Regions from separate parts of the Alteromonas australica genome, predicted to be linked through region 3. Evidence: predicted binding sites of a transcription regulator. Region 3 holds the regulator's gene; each other region holds the start of a gene.

Region 1 (5,119 bases), 830 kb from region 3:
CACAGAGGCGTCCATGGCGGATAGTTTTTGTTTCTGTTCCAATGTTGCAGCAACATCTACGCGGCTATATACGGGAGCAGAAAATTGTTCCGTTAATCCTTTATAGTGTTCACCCGGATCTTTTCCTGTCACTGCCGTGATTTCCGCCGCAAGTAAACAAAGAATAAACCCGTCTTTATCTGTTGCCCAAGTTTCGCCGTCGCGCTGTAGAAAAATCCCCCCAGCACTTTCTTCTCCGGCAAAGCCAATTTTGCTTTGCGACAAACCTTCAACAAACCATTTGAAGCCTACCGGCATTTCAGCAAGTGGCTTATCTAGACTTTTTGCAACCCTGTCTATCATGCTGCTAGACACCAGTGTTTTACCAATATTTAGGCTCTGTGGCCACTGAGGACGGTGGGTATAAAGGTATTGAATTGCCACCGCAAGGTAATGATTGGGGTTCATTAAACCTGCGCTTGGACACACAATGCCGTGGCGATCAAAGTCAGGATCATTGCCCCAAGCTAAATCAAAATCATCTTTTAATTCAATTAATCCAGCCATGGCATACGCGCTTGAGCAATCCATACGTAATTTACCGTCTTTATCTCTGCGCATAAAACCGAATTGGGGATCGACCGCTTGATTAACAACGGTAATGTTCAGGCCATACTTTTCTGCAATCTTAGACCAGTAACCTACTCCCGCACCACCTAGGGGATCGGTGCCAAGTTTAAGGTTGGCATCGGCAATGGCTTGCATATCTATCACGCTGGCCAAATCGTCGATGTAGGGTTCCATAAAATCTTCTTCGCGCACCAAGCCTCGTGCTTTGGCTTGGCGAATATCTACCCGTTTTACTGCCACATTTCCATCAGCAATAAGCGCATTTGCGCGATCTTGAATTTGTTTGGTGACGTCGCTGTCGGCTGGGCCGCCATGGGGAGGGTTATACTTAAAGCCGCCATCTTCTGGAGGATTGTGTGACGGTGTAATCACAACACCATCGGCTTTATCACTGCTATTGCGGTTGTGTCGAATAATGGTACGAGAAATAACCGGTGTAGGCGTATACCCCATACTTTCGTTGTCACTGCGCTGAATAACAACATCAACCCCGTTAGCACCTAGCACTTCTATTGCCGTTATCATGGCCGGTTCCGACAAGGCGTGGGTATCTTTACCTACGTAAAGTGGGCCCGTAATACCTTCTTGCTCTCTGTACTCAACCAAAGCTTGGCAAATTGCCGCAATGTGGGTATCAGTGAAGGTAAAATTAGCCGCGCTGCCTCGGTGCCCTGACGTACCAAAACTTACCGCTTCACCGGGTGCAGAAGCGTCTGGCTTATAGCTGTAATATTGACTTACCAATGCGGCAACATTGATAAGTTGTTCGGGAGCGGCAGCTTTACCTGCTTGCGGATGTAATGCCATGAAATCGTCCTTATTCAGTATTGACTGTTTTTATTTACCTTCCGGTGCAAATCGGTTCACCACCGTTTCAACTACCTCTGGTGCGTAACCCAGTTTACGCAAAACTTGTTCCAGCATGTTTACTTTCTTTGCCGTATTGTTGTTAGTCACAACCCAATAGTCGCTATCAGGTATGGCTTTCGGATTGGTACTGCTGCCATTTTCAAGCAAAGCTTCTTTGCTTTTTGCGAAGTAAGTTCTGTTTTTACCCACAATAGACTCAACCTGACTAAAGCTATTCGCGTTGAGTTTGTGCGCTGCACTTAAGATAAACAAGAATTGATCAACGCGCTTGGTGAAGGTTGCAAGCGCATCCTGTGACACCGCATCGACAATATCGTTTTTCTTGTGCGTTTGAATATCTTCTGAAACAGGCGCTTGCGGAGATGGCTTAGCCGTGGCTGCTGCCTTCGGCGTTCTCGCTGGGGCTGCCGTTTTTGTGGGCTGCTTTGGCGCAGCCGCGGTCGTTTTCTTAACGGCGGGTGCAGGCTCTACTGCCTCCGTGGCTTTAGGCGTTTCTACCTTAGGGGCTGCGGGTGTCGCTTGTGGTGTATTTACCGCTGCGCCATCTTCAGGCAACAATAACCTACGAAGAATTTGTGATGCACTCTCGCCAATATGCTTGGTTTGGCTAGCGATAAATGCATATAAATCGTCATCTATTTCAATGCTTTTCATAACTACTTCCTTAACATGAGGCACCATTATAGACAACCCAACTCGCTAACGCAGCACTATTTATGATCTGGTGAGTATTTTATCCATTAGGTGAAAACCGATTCACCTTGGATTTAAGATTATGCGTATTAAACATGACAATAACATGTAACTCAGTGCCAGGACGTTGTAGAAAATACCATGACGATATTCATGAGTGCTTTGCACTTCCCCCTCTTTAGCGGCGAGTAAGCTTTGCTTCCTTGACGTTATTTATGTGTTCATATTGGTGCATCCAAGGCTAATTTTGCACCAAGTTCGAAAAGAGCGGGTGTCCTCGCCTTGTTTCCATCGCAGATATCACAAATACAACCAATTGAAATAAAACGAGTAAATATAAAGTTAATGGCGATGGCATTAATTTCGCTTAGTAATAATCACTTGTACTCGCACTGACTTACAATGACGTAAGTGCTTACATCGATGTAAGTAATAGCGGCTACATGAGGAATCTGCACTGGTCACCCGCAGTACGTGCATTCACAATTTGTTTATTCGGATAAAGACGTCCATAGCACTTTTCTTCATTGAAGAGCGCTGTGGACGTCTTTTTTCGTTTTAGGCAGGTGAAAACGGCAGTGACTTACATTTAACTGAACAACAACAAAGGTAATTAACTATGGCGTATTTACAACCCGCTGAATTTGCCACAAAAATGGTAGATGCAGGTGAAGCTAAAATTTACATGTCTACCCGAGACACTCTCATTCGCGCATTTATGGCTGGTGCTATACTGGCTCTAGCGGCTGTCTTTGCTATTACCGTTGCCGTGCAAACAGGGGTGTTCCTCATTGGCGCCGTTCTCTTTCCCATCGGCTTTTGTATGCTGTACTTAATGGGCTTCGACCTACTCACCGGTGTTTTCATGTTAACGCCACTGGCGTGGTTAGCGAAGCGGCCCGGCGTAACGCCCTCACAAATTCTCCGTAACTGGGGGTTTGTTTTCTTGGGTAACTTTGCAGGCGCACTCACCGTGGCCTTTATGATGTCGTACATTTTCACCATGGGCTACAACGTCGATGGCGGCGCTATTGCCACTAAGGTAGCCAGCATTGGTGAAGCAAGAACCTTAGGTTACGCTGAACACGGCGTGGCTGGCTGGATCACCATCTTTATACGCGGAATGCTATGTAACTGGATGGTGTCATTAGGCGTTGTGGGCGCGATGATTTCAACACATGTAAGTGGCAAGGTGTTGGCAATGTGGTTCCCTATCATGCTGTTCTTCTTTATGGGTTTTGAGCACTCGGTTGTGAACATGTTCCTGTTTCCATTTGGTTTAATCATGGGCGGTGACTTCTCAGTGATGGATTACTTCGTATGGAACGAGATTCCTACAGCCTTGGGGAACCTGGTTGGCGGCTTAGCCTTCACTGGCTTAACCATTTATACCACCCACGTGAAAACTGCACCTAAGCGCAAAATTCCGGTAGCAGGTAAACCTGCGACTAAAGCCGCGGTAGTTTAACGCTCAGATAACCGCCGGCCATTCGCTGGCGGTTTTTACTTATGAAAAACCAACTCACCACACTTACCTACAGCGAATATTCTAGCGCAGGCGCTAAACCAATTAATCAAGATGCCTGTGGCTGTCATATTATTGATGTCGCAGCGGTTACATCAAACCTTAGCCAGCAATTAAAAGGCCATTGCTTTGTCCTCTCAGATGGGATCAGCAGCAGTTCGGTAAGCCAAGTCGCGAGCGACCTCGCTGTGAAAACGTTTTTAGAAAGTTACTATCTCACGCCAGATACCTGGACAGTCATTCAAAGCGCGACCACGGTGATTCGCAATATCAACGCCACCCTTTATCGACGTACTCAAGATAGCCCTTATTGCTACTCGCCAGATAGAGGGTATGTATGTACCTTTTCCGTGATCATTATTAAGGGAAACAACGCCCATATTTTTCACGTGGGCGATGCATGTATTGGTATTTTTAAAGCAGATAATTATGACATTATTACGTCCGCCCACCGCACGGTAGGCGAGCATGGTGGTAGCTTTCTCGCGAATGCCTTAGGGTTCAAATCAAAACTGGATATTGAATACCACAGCATTGGGTTAGAAACAAAAGACACCCTGGTCATGATGACAGATGGCGTGCATGAATTTGTGCCAGCGCATCAATTAGGCGAATTGGTGCTCGGGGAGTCTCTCAATAACACCACTGCCGAACGTATTGTAGATTGTGCAACCGCGAATAAAAGTGATGACAACCTGACTTGTCAGGTGATTACAATTGATCAACTGGCTAACGCGCCGCTCGCGATAGAAGACACCCCACTCCCTTTGGCGAACGCATTAGAGGAAGGCGCAAATTTAGATGGTTACCTTATAGAAAGGTTACTGTATCAATCTGCACGCAGTGCTTTGTATTTAGCTAAAGAGACAAATACACAAGAAAGGTTAGTCATAAAAACCTTAGCCACCGAACTTGCCCAAAGTGAAAAGCAAGTGACGTTATTTAGCCTTGAAGAATGGCTGGCAAAGCGGATAACTAACCCCCACGTGATTAAAAGCCCTCCCCGCAAAACTGCACCAACGCAGCAGTATAGTGTGTTTCAATACGTCGAGGGCCAAACCCTTGCGCAATGGTTAGTTGATAACCCTACACCGAGCGTCTCTCAAGTGCGGGATATTGTGGAACAGATAGCCAATGGCTTAAACGCTATTCACCGTGAAGGTATTTTGCATCAGGATATTCGCCCAGAAAACATCATGATAAATAGCGCCGGTAAATGCACGATTATCGACTTGGGCGCAGCCTATGTGGCAGGAATAAGCGAGTTAAACCAAGACGAAAATGGCGATCAACACGTACTAGGTACCGCCACTTACAGTGCGCCTGAATATTTTCTCGGTGATACCGGCCGAGAAGTCTCTGATTTATTTTCATTAGCGGTACTTACGTATTACATGCTCAGTGGCCGATTTCCTTATGGCA
Region 2 (5,119 bases), 610 kb from region 3:
CGGTATGTCTTTTCTGATGCCCATGATTTCTTCAAATAAACTAAGGCCGTCTAACCCAGGCATACGAAGGTCGCTGAGTACCACGTCATAACTGTCGTTTTGTAATTTTTTAAGTGCACTTTGCCCGTCTTCAACAGCGGTCACTTGATAACCTTCTCCTTCAAGGCGAATGGTTAATAGACGCAAAAGGCTTTTATCATCATCTACTAGCAGTAGCTGTGGCTTGTCGATATTGGGCTCATTCACTGTTGATTACTCCTGCTCTTGTCCATCAGTGTTGCTTCTATTTGTAATAATTCTTCTAATTTACGCTGCTGTGCGTCTAGTTCTTTTTGTAACGCTTTTAATGCCAGCGCATTGTGCGCATTTTCTTTACTCAATACGCTCATGGCCGATTCTAGTTCCATCTGCTGTTTATTCGGTTTAACAGCAATGGTTAACAGTAAGGTTTTAGACAGTTCAGTAAATTGACCGGTAATATCGTCTAACGCTAGCTGGGCACGCAGTTTATCCTGATACGGTGTATCTGTCGGTAAGGTGAGAAAAAACTGACGCAGTTTGTCTTCCTCGGTTTTCCCTAATTGGGCGATGGCTTCTTTTCGTTCACTCCACGGCGTACTGTCAGCATCTAACCACAAATTCACCCAAAACCTGACATCGCAATTCGCAGGGAAACCTTCTGGCGCATGGGTAAACCAGCAAACGTTGTGCTCAACAACTTGCGGCTGAGTCGGGGGTGTTTCTTGCGGCGTCACCTCAGCCGTTTTAGATTCTGACAGGACACTACACGCTGACGTCAACGCAATCGCCAGCATCAATACTATTATTCTCATTTTATTTTTCCTGTTGCGGAATTGTCACTCTAAAGCATACATCGGCATAGTCTACATCAACTACCTTAACATCGCCGTGCATTAAGCGCGCACAATCGGCAACTATCGACAACCCTAGTCCTGTTCCAATAACATTGTCGTTTCTAGGCTCCGCACCTCGTGTGAAAGGTTCAAAGAGGGTAGCCACCGAGGACTGAGGAATTTTTTTGCCTCGGTTGGCAACGTCTAATACAGTGAACTTGCCCGCTTGATAAATATGTACGTTGATGGGTCTACCCAATGCACCATGTGCCACAGCATTGGACACCAAATTATCAAGAATTCGGCGAAATAATTCTTCATCAATCCATGCGCTATCTACATCAACATTCACGATGACTTCACGTTCTTGCAATGCCAGTGCATAGTCTTCCAAACAGGCATCCACCAGCTTTTTAGGTTGCGTTTGCACGTGTTTGGGTTGCGCTTGTTGCAATAGTAAGTTGTAGTCTAATAGCTTTTCCACCAAGGTATTCAGGCGTTGCGTACTGCCGGTAAGTAACGAAAGCACTTCCTGCTGAGCATTATTTAATTCACCCACCACATTTTCAGACAATAAACTACACCCCTCTTTAATACTGGCCAGTGGCGTCTTCAGCTCATGGGCTGCATGGCGCAGTAATGCGGTTCTGATGTGTTCTAGCTGCTGAAGCCTGTCATGCAACCAGTGAAGATCTTTTTCAACGTCAATCAGCTCTCTGGGGGCGTGGCGCGATAATGGGGGCAAGTCCCCTTTTTGGTGAGCCACAATACGAATAATCTGCTTTAATTTATTGACTGGATTAACAATAAGTTGGCTGCCAAGTAATATTAGCAACAAAGACACACTCACCAGCATGGCTGTTGACCACGCTTGCTTCGCTTGCATGGCGTTTAAATCGTCTTGCTGAACTTTAACGCGGTTTGCAATGGCATTTTCAACTTCCCCTCGTAGCGCAGTAACGCTACTGGACACCGACGCTAAATAGGCATTTAGTAAGAGTTGATCTTCTATATTTCGATAGTCTGATAGCTGAGACAATTGTTCGAAGAGCGGGTCACAAGTGGCAGGAACCGACAGTGCTTGGCATAAATTATCAGCCGCCACTGCGAATTGGTCGAGGGCGTTATCAGACAGCGCAGCGACTTTTTCATTTCTAATCACCGTAAATTGACGAATACTACGCTCTAGTGCCGTCACCGCACCATCCAAACGCTGCATATCGCCGACCACGTCTACCACATAACGGGTTTCTAACGTGGTCATTTTCCCCACTTTCGCTAGATCACTTTGACTTTGCCAAAGCAATGCAATGAGTGGAATAAGTGCCAGTACAAAGCTGCCTAACGTAAGTTGGCGTAGCGAACCGAATTGAACCAGACGTTCGCCAAACGAGAATTTGTCGATCAGAACCTTATCCTTTCTAAATTATTACCTTACCGATAAAATGTGTCGGGAAGGTCATCTGCCCTACGGGACTAATCCCCCGCTTTGTTAGGAGCGGTACTGCCTGGGGTGAGTTTACTTTTTGCCAACTCAGTTTCCGTTAATTTGCCATCTTCGTTGTCGTCAATTAATCCGAAGTTACGCAAAAGCTCAGTATGACGTACCGCTTCTTTCAGTGATATGACACCGTCTTTATTAACGTCTAATTGCTGCATTAACCGTTGTGCGGCGGTGGCGTTTGCCTCTGCCACCATAATCCCTTGAAGGGCTGCTATGGTAAGTAACAATAAAAATACTTTCTCTCGCCGTTTCATCATGAATCCTCCGCATTGCTGCATATCTATAAATCCCTTATTGCGCTCTTCTTTTTACTCAACCCCTGGCGCGTCACTCATTATTAGCATAGCTAATTTCGCGCCAATGCAAAATAAACCATAAATAATAACAACTTAACGCCCACCTTTCCGTTTAACGCTTAACACTATGTCTCTTATTGGTAACACTTTCACCCATAGTTGTGTAAATCGGGAGAGCCTGAAACACAAACACTATTGCTTATTCACCAAAGCGGCAACATCAAATGCGGCGGGCATTTCAAGTAAAGTAGAAAGGGGGACAGGTTTACTGAACATATAACCTTGAATTTGATCACACCCGTGTACGGTGAGATATTGCCACTGGAACGGACCTTCAATGCCCTCTGCACATACACTCAAAGATAGCCGTTTAGCTAAATCTATAATTGCCCCCGTCACCAGTTGGCTGCGCTCAGAGGTTTCCAATTCCCGTATAAATTGCTTGTCTATTTTTAATGTATCTATACTTATTTGCGTAAGATAACTTAACGATGAATAGCCGGTTCCAAAGTCGTCCAACGCAATCGCACAGCCCATATTACTCATCCGTTTAAAAAACTTATTGGATAACGCAAAGTTTTCTAGATAGGCCGACTCTGTCACTTCAAATTCTACGTATTCGGGATTAACCTGATACGATTGGAACACCGTATAAATATTATCGAATAGATGGCTGTTGCGTAAATCATGCCCTGATAAATTAATGGACACCCGAAACCGCTTATTTAGCCACTGCCGTAAACGGGGTAAATCTTCACTAACACGCTCTATTACCCATTGCGTTATGGCACTTATCTTTCCGCCTTGTTCAGCAATTGGAATAAATTCACTCGGCATTACCATACCGAATTCTGGGTGTTCCCAACGTAGCAAGGCTTCTAAGCCCACTATCTCAGCGTGCTTATTAACCTTAACTTGGTAGTACACCTCAAACTCGTTTTGGCTTAGGCTTTGCTCAATGGCGTTCGCTAAATGCAACTTCCGCTTATGGGAAGCCACCATATCCAAGGTAAATACGGTAAAACTGCCCCGCCCTTTTGCCTTTGAACGGTACATTGCTAGGTCAGCATTACTCATTAACTCACTTAAGTTGTAGTGCGCATCTGCTGCTTTGGCGATACCAACACTAACCCCCACCGTCAGCGACAAGCCTCTTAGGTTGAAAGGTTGTTCAAATGCAGCAATAAGACGAGAGGCTAAACTTTCAATACTGGCATCTCTCACATCGCGGTCAGGTAAAATAAGAAACTCATCGCCGCCTAAACGCGCCACAAGATCCCCTTCGCGAACCAGGTCGCTCACCCTATCTGCCACTTCAATAAGAATTAAATCGCCGGTTTCATGACCTAATGAATCGTTAATGCCTTTAAAGCCATCTAAATCAAAAAACAGCAAGGCTAAATCATCATTGTTACGCTTTGCTCTGGCTAACTCTAGTTTAAGGTTATCAAGTACAAACTGGCGATTGGGTAAGCCGGTTAAACTGTCATAATTCGCTAATCGAGACATTTCGTCTTGCTGTTCAATTAATATTTGTTTTTGTTCATGATTAATAAGTAGCTCTACTTCAATCATTTCAAGCAAGCGGTTAATGCTGTCGCCAAGGGCTCCCACTTCGTTGTTGTCCACTAGGTGGTTTCTAAGCGCATAGTCTTTTGTTTCGATGACCGAGTGCGTAAACGACGTTAAATTCGTCAGCGGCTTTAGTAAACGGTGTATCCAATACAAACTGCAAAGTACGCAAAACAACCAAAATGCAAAAACAAGCGGAAAGATTTGCCAAAGTAATGAGGAAATACCGCTAGACACCGACGATTTGGTATCAAAAAATAAAACCAGATACCCATCGGGGTATATGTCTTCCCCAATCGTATGCCTTACCGCAATTGCATGCTGATCGTACGAGCTGCCCTCTGGTAAGGCCTGAACGTCAGCCTGTTGAAAGAATGGCTCGATAAGCCGTTGGCCTACTCGCCCAGCTTGTTCTTTTATGAGTGTAGCGTCGCTGTTATAAATACGGGCCCCAATAAAATGGTCATTGGTGCTGAACAGAGAAACAATTGTTTGGGTAAATTCTTCAGGCAGGTTTACATCTGTCATGTGGGGCTGAATCATCGTCGCCACCGCTTCACTATAAGTGCTGGCATGCTCTTTCGCTGACGCCACATAGGTGATTTTGTGCTCGCTGACTGCCAACCACAGAACTAATAACGCCATTAAAGACAACGACACTGTGATGATAATACCCACAGGCCCTTTGATAGACTTAAACACTTAAACGTCCTCATCTTTCTGCCCGTTTAACGTGTTTTGGGTCAGAAAAGCTACTGCAACTTAAAAAATACCAACTATTGACTAATTGACAAGTAAAATAAAGCCGACGTTTATAGCATATTTTAAATTAAAAGGTGAATGTTTAGCCGTTTCATCGCAAGTTTGGGTTGATATTCGTCAACCCAATAAGG
Region 3 (5,119 bases):
GGTACACCCTATGGCGATGGTTACATAACTTCTGTTGTTACGCTCTAAGTGGGGAAGCCAAGTGGTAATGAGGTTTTGAATTTGCCAAATAAACTTGGTCACCACCGGTTGAGAGCCTAAAAATACTTCTACGGGGGCATCTAACCCTGTCAGGTGTTTTAAATCAGGCTCCCAATGAGGGTTAGGGAGAAAACGGGCGTCGAAAACATAATCGGCATCTTTAGGAATACCATGTTTGAAGCCAAAGGATTCAAATACCAATACCAGGCGAGAACTCTTTTTACCTAAAATTCGCTCACGTATTAATTCAGCAAGTTGGTGAATGGTCAGTTTATCGGTATCTATGTATAAGTCTGCTCGTTCAATCACAGGAGCGAGTAAAGCGGCTTCCGCTTTAATAGATTCAGACAAAGACTTATTCAGTTTTGCCAATGGATGTAATCGTCGGGTTTCACTAAAGCGTTTGACGAGAATGTCGTCACTGGCATCAATGTAGACGATGGTCATGGACCAAGAAGAGGGAAGGTAGTCGAGTATTTCAACTAAATCGTCTGGGTTTTTGGGTAGGTTACGTACATCAATACTTACAGCAACTTGATCGTATTCGTCGACTACCGTATGGGTAAGGGTAGGTAATAAATTGACGGGAATATTATCTACGCAATAATACCCTAAATCTTCCAGTGCCCGTAAAGCAACAGACTTCCCTGACCCCGAACGACCACTAATAATAATTAGTTTCAATTGGCCTCTCCCTTAAGATGGCATTAGAGTTAGCTTAGCGCTGCAATAATATCGTCGCTATTGGTGGCACGCCTAATTGCCTTCACGGTCTCTTTGTCACTCAATTTACCTGCAACCGTGGCTAGGGTTTGTAAGTGCCCCTCGGTTTGCTCTTCTGGAACCAATAAGGCAAAGAAAATATCTACCGGTTGGTTGTCCAGCGCGTCAAAGTTGATGGCAGGGTTACTAGTTACAATAATGGCGATAACACTTTCCAATCCTGCCAGTCGACCATGAGGCAGTGCAATACCATTTCCAATACCCGTACTGCCCATTCTCTCGCGGTTCAATAGGCTAGTGAGTACTGTCGTTTCATCAATATTATCGTTGTTTTTGGCAGCGATATTACTGATGATCTCTAGAATTCGTTTTTTGCTGTTACATTGAACCGCACATTCAGTGCGGTCCAAACTTACGATTGCTTGAATTTCCATAAGCGTGAGTTAATGCTTTTTCAGCTTTTCCTTATGCTTTATGACTTGCCTGTCTAGTTTGTCAACCATGCTGTCTATTGCTGCATACATATCAGTATTTTCAGAGGAAGCAAAAACCTCAGCGCCACTTAAATGCATGGTCGCTTCGGCTTTCTGATTAAGTTTTTCAACATTGAGAATGACATGCACATTAGAAATGTGATCAAAGTGCCTCTCTAGTTTGCTGAACTTGGTATCGACATAATTACGCAAAGAGTCGGTGATTTCGACGTGATGACCAGTAAGGTTGATTTGCATATTTCGTCTTCCTTATATTTATGAGCCAGTTAAAGTAAGCTCTTTCGCTGGTTAGACGGTGGAATCGACAATGATTCCCGGTATTTTGCTATTGTCCGCCGGGCGACTTTAATGCCCTGTTCGGCCAACAATTGAGCAATCTTGCTATCACTTAGTGGCTTGCTTGGCGTTTCAGCCGCTACAAGCTTTTTAATCAGCGCGCGGATGGCAGTAGATGAACACTCACCCCCAGACTCCGTGGCAACGTGACTAGAAAAGAAGTACTTCAATTCAAATATCCCACGTGGGGTATGCATATACTTTTGCGTGGTGACACGTGAAATGGTGGATTCATGCATATCAACCATTTCAGCAACATCGTTAAGCACCATGGGCTTCATCATTTCAGGGCCATATTCAAAAAAGCCCATTTGTTGCTGCACAATACAATTTGCAACCTTCATCAAGGTGTCGTTTCTTGATTCAAGACTTTTAATAAACCATTTTGCTTCCTGCATATGAGAGCGAATGAACTGCGAGTCGCTACTATTTTTCGCTCTTCTGCTCATGGCCGCATATTGCTGGTTCACACTAAGTTTAGGCAAGCTATCTGGATTAAGTTCAACCACCCAACGACCATTTTTCTTGGTGACCGAGACATCGGGTATAACATACTCAGGCTCTTTAGTGATAAGAGCGCTACCTGGGCGAGGATTCAATGTTTGCAACAAGCGCATAGCTTCGCGTAATTGATCTTCTTTAAGACGGCTTTTACGCATCAGCGTACGATAGTCTTTGCTACTGAGTAGGTCTGAGTATTCTTCTATCAGTTGTTTGGCTTCTTTTAACCAAGGCGTATCATCTGAAAATTGGCGAAGCTGAACCATCAAGCATTCTTGCGGTGTACGAGAGCCTGAACCAATGGGGTCGAACATTTGAATGCGTTTTAACACACATTCTACTTCGTCCAATTCAACCGGCTCTTCCATATCTTCGGAATTTACAGAATCTAAAATGTCGTCAAGGGTGACGGTAAGATAACCAGACTCGTCAATTGAATCGATAATAGCCGTTGCGATGGCACGGTCAGTATCTGAAAAGTGGGTAAGACGCATTTGCCATAGCAAATGTGCTTGAATGTCTTCGGTGGTTTCGCCTTGGAAAATCTGCTCATCGTCATTATTCGAGGGCCCAGGGGCGGGTGCAGAAGACGCTGAGTAATATTCGTCCCACGTGCTGTCTATGGGTAATTCATCAGGTAGGTCATTCTTCTCTAATGCGTCACCGGCTTCAAGCGTATCGCTTGATGCGGTAGTAACGGCGTCTTGAGCGACGTCATCCCCGTCGATATTGTTTTTCTCTAATTGAGGCTCATCACTGCCTTCTTCTACTTCAAGTAGAGGATTTGAGTCTAGGGCTTCCTGGATCTCCTGTTGCAGGTCGAGCGTTGACAGCTGCAGCAGTTTTATCGCCTGCTGTAGCTGAGGTGTCATGGTAAGTTGTTGACTGAACTTTAACTGTAAAGATGGTTTCATCTACGTCTTATTTACTGTGCTCTTATTGTGAATATACCAGGTGCATAATTTGAAAAATGACAATTCTGTTACATTAACTATAGCCTGAATTGTTCACCTAGGTATACATCCCTTACTTTTTGATTACTTAAAACCTGCTCTGCCGTTCCTTGGGCTATTAATTCACCGTGACTCACAATGTAGGCTTTTTCACATACATCCAATGTTTCTCGTACATTGTGGTCTGTAATGAGGATACCGATACCTCTATCACGAAGGTGCTGTATTATCTTCTTTATATCATTAACCGATATAGGATCAACACCAGCAAATGGTTCATCGAGTAAAATAAATTGCGGATTGGCTGCTAGCGCACGCGCAATCTCTACGCGCCGGCGTTCTCCACCTGATAAACTCATTCCTGTACTATTACGTATATGGTTAATATTAAATTCATCAAGAAGGGCGTCGGCTTCTTCTTCCTGTTGTGATGAATTTAAATCTTTTCGTGTCTGTAAAATCGCCATGATGTTTTCAAACACGGTTAGCTTGCGAAAAATAGAGGCTTCCTGTGGCAGGTAGCCAATGCCCTTACGTGCGCGTTCGTGCATAGGCTGGTGGGTGAGCTCACCATCATCAATGGTGATTTTTCCCTTATCTAGTGGCACAAGACCCACAATCATGTAAAAGGTGGTGGTTTTACCTGCGCCGTTAGGGCCTAATAAGCCCACGATTTGCCCGGTTGAGACCGACAAACTAACGTCTCTCACTACTTGGCGAGATTTATAGGCTTTGGCTAAGTTACTTGCGCTTAGTGTTGCCATGGTTAGTTATCGTCCTCGTTATTCTCGTCTTCTTTCGCCTTCTCATCGGTCAGCTTGCGAATCGCTTCTGGTCGAAAAACGGTGGTCACTCTGCCTTCATCATTGTCACCGCTGCCGGTGGCAAGAAGCTGTTCGGTAATCATGTCAAAGGTGATTTTATCGCCTTTCACAGAACTGGTGTCTTGTTGCAGCTCTGCATTGCCGTCTAACGAGAGAGTGCGATTAACCACTTCATAGCGAATTTCATTGGCTTTGGCTGTTACCGGGGTGCCGTCTTCTAAGGTTTGCGAATAACTTGCTGGCGCGCCTCTGGCGATGAATATCTCACGGCCTTCGCCTTCTGTTGCAACCACTTCCACTTCATCTGCGTTAATCACTAACGTGCCTTGGGAAATACGCACGTTATCCTTAAACAACGAGGTTTTATTCTTACCATCAACAAACTGCGATTTAGAATCTACCTTTATCGGTTTGTTAAAGTCGCTTTCTGTCGCCGACGCTGTAACTGCAAAAAAACCTAAAATTAGGCTAGTTGCTAGGGGAATAAATGGTTTGTACATGGTCAATTAGCTCATATTCCTGGGTACGTAAATTAGCGTTAAACCCGTTGCTATTAATTACATATCGCAAGCCTCGAATTTCCACTGGCTCGTCAGAAGCCATTTGCTTGCTGTTCAAATTGATTTCTATAAACGCCGTTTGTATGGTTCTTACAAAATCATCTTGGCTTTGGTTTTCAATTAAAACATTATTTTCTAATTGAATTAATTCGTTATTGTACAGCGTCCCTTCAACGGCGGTGACTTCCCACGGTGCTTTTGCATTGTCGCTATATAAGGTATATCTGGGCTGTTGAAACAAAACAAACCCCAATTGATCGTAGTGTTCCATTGCGCGCGCAAATACTTTGTGATTTAACGCTCCGTCTTTGTCGTATAAGGTGGTGGTGATATTTTTGGCTGTATATGCAGGCTGCAGCGCGTCTAGGCTTTTATCTCTTGCCAATGTTGGTTCTTCTTTCATCCAGGTTGGCAAGTACATTAATAAGGCCAACGTAAAAAGTGCAGAAATACTCAACCCTAAGCGATTAAAGCCAAATAAGTTCATACACTGGCTCCGTGTATGCCATGCAATTTGCCGTGCACTTGTAACAAGGTATCACAAATTTCTCTCACTGCACCAAACCCGCCGCGGGTTTCCAACACCCAATTGGCTTGGGCTTTCACCGTCGGGTGGGCATCGTTAACTGCAATTTTAATCGCCGCGTGTTCGAACATGCCGGTGTCTG

What was found. Region 3 encodes sigma-54, which starts transcription at its own class of promoters, with help from an activator protein. Its sites were predicted from a motif close to GTTGGCACGNNNNTNGNNT; they were not measured.
Region 1: the regulator sigma-54 is predicted to act here: its motif matches at 2,523-2,541, upstream of EP13_RS07540 (formate/nitrite transporter family protein).
Region 2: the regulator sigma-54 is predicted to act here: its motif matches at 2,702-2,720, upstream of EP13_RS06510 (EF-hand domain-containing protein).

What each region holds. Positions count from the first base shown of each region.
Region 1 is NZ_CP008849.1:1,689,624-1,694,742, reverse strand. Features, by position in the region: gene pgm (phosphoglucomutase (alpha-D-glucose-1,6-bisphosphate-dependent)) at 1-1,416, opposite strand, end outside; gene seqA (replication initiation negative regulator SeqA) at 1,447-2,133, opposite strand; gene EP13_RS07540 (formate/nitrite transporter family protein) at 2,792-3,640, shown strand; gene EP13_RS07535 (bifunctional protein-serine/threonine kinase/phosphatase) at 3,682-5,119, shown strand, end outside.
Region 2 is NZ_CP008849.1:1,473,537-1,478,655, reverse strand. Features, by position in the region: gene EP13_RS06525 (sigma 54-interacting transcriptional regulator) at 1-246, opposite strand, end outside; gene EP13_RS06520 (hypothetical protein) at 243-833, opposite strand; gene EP13_RS06515 (sensor histidine kinase) at 835-2,232, opposite strand; gene EP13_RS06510 (EF-hand domain-containing protein) at 2,331-2,615, opposite strand; gene EP13_RS06505 (putative bifunctional diguanylate cyclase/phosphodiesterase) at 2,847-4,928, opposite strand.
Region 3 is NZ_CP008849.1:858,638-863,756, forward strand. Features, by position in the region: gene rapZ (RNase adapter RapZ) at 1-744, opposite strand, end outside; gene ptsN (PTS IIA-like nitrogen regulatory protein PtsN) at 774-1,217, opposite strand; gene hpf (ribosome hibernation promoting factor) at 1,227-1,514, opposite strand; gene EP13_RS03740 (RNA polymerase factor sigma-54) at 1,544-3,028, opposite strand; gene lptB (LPS export ABC transporter ATP-binding protein) at 3,106-3,831, opposite strand; gene lptA (lipopolysaccharide transport periplasmic protein LptA) at 3,834-4,391, opposite strand; gene lptC (LPS export ABC transporter periplasmic protein LptC) at 4,360-4,938, opposite strand; gene kdsC (3-deoxy-manno-octulosonate-8-phosphatase KdsC) at 4,935-5,119, opposite strand, start outside.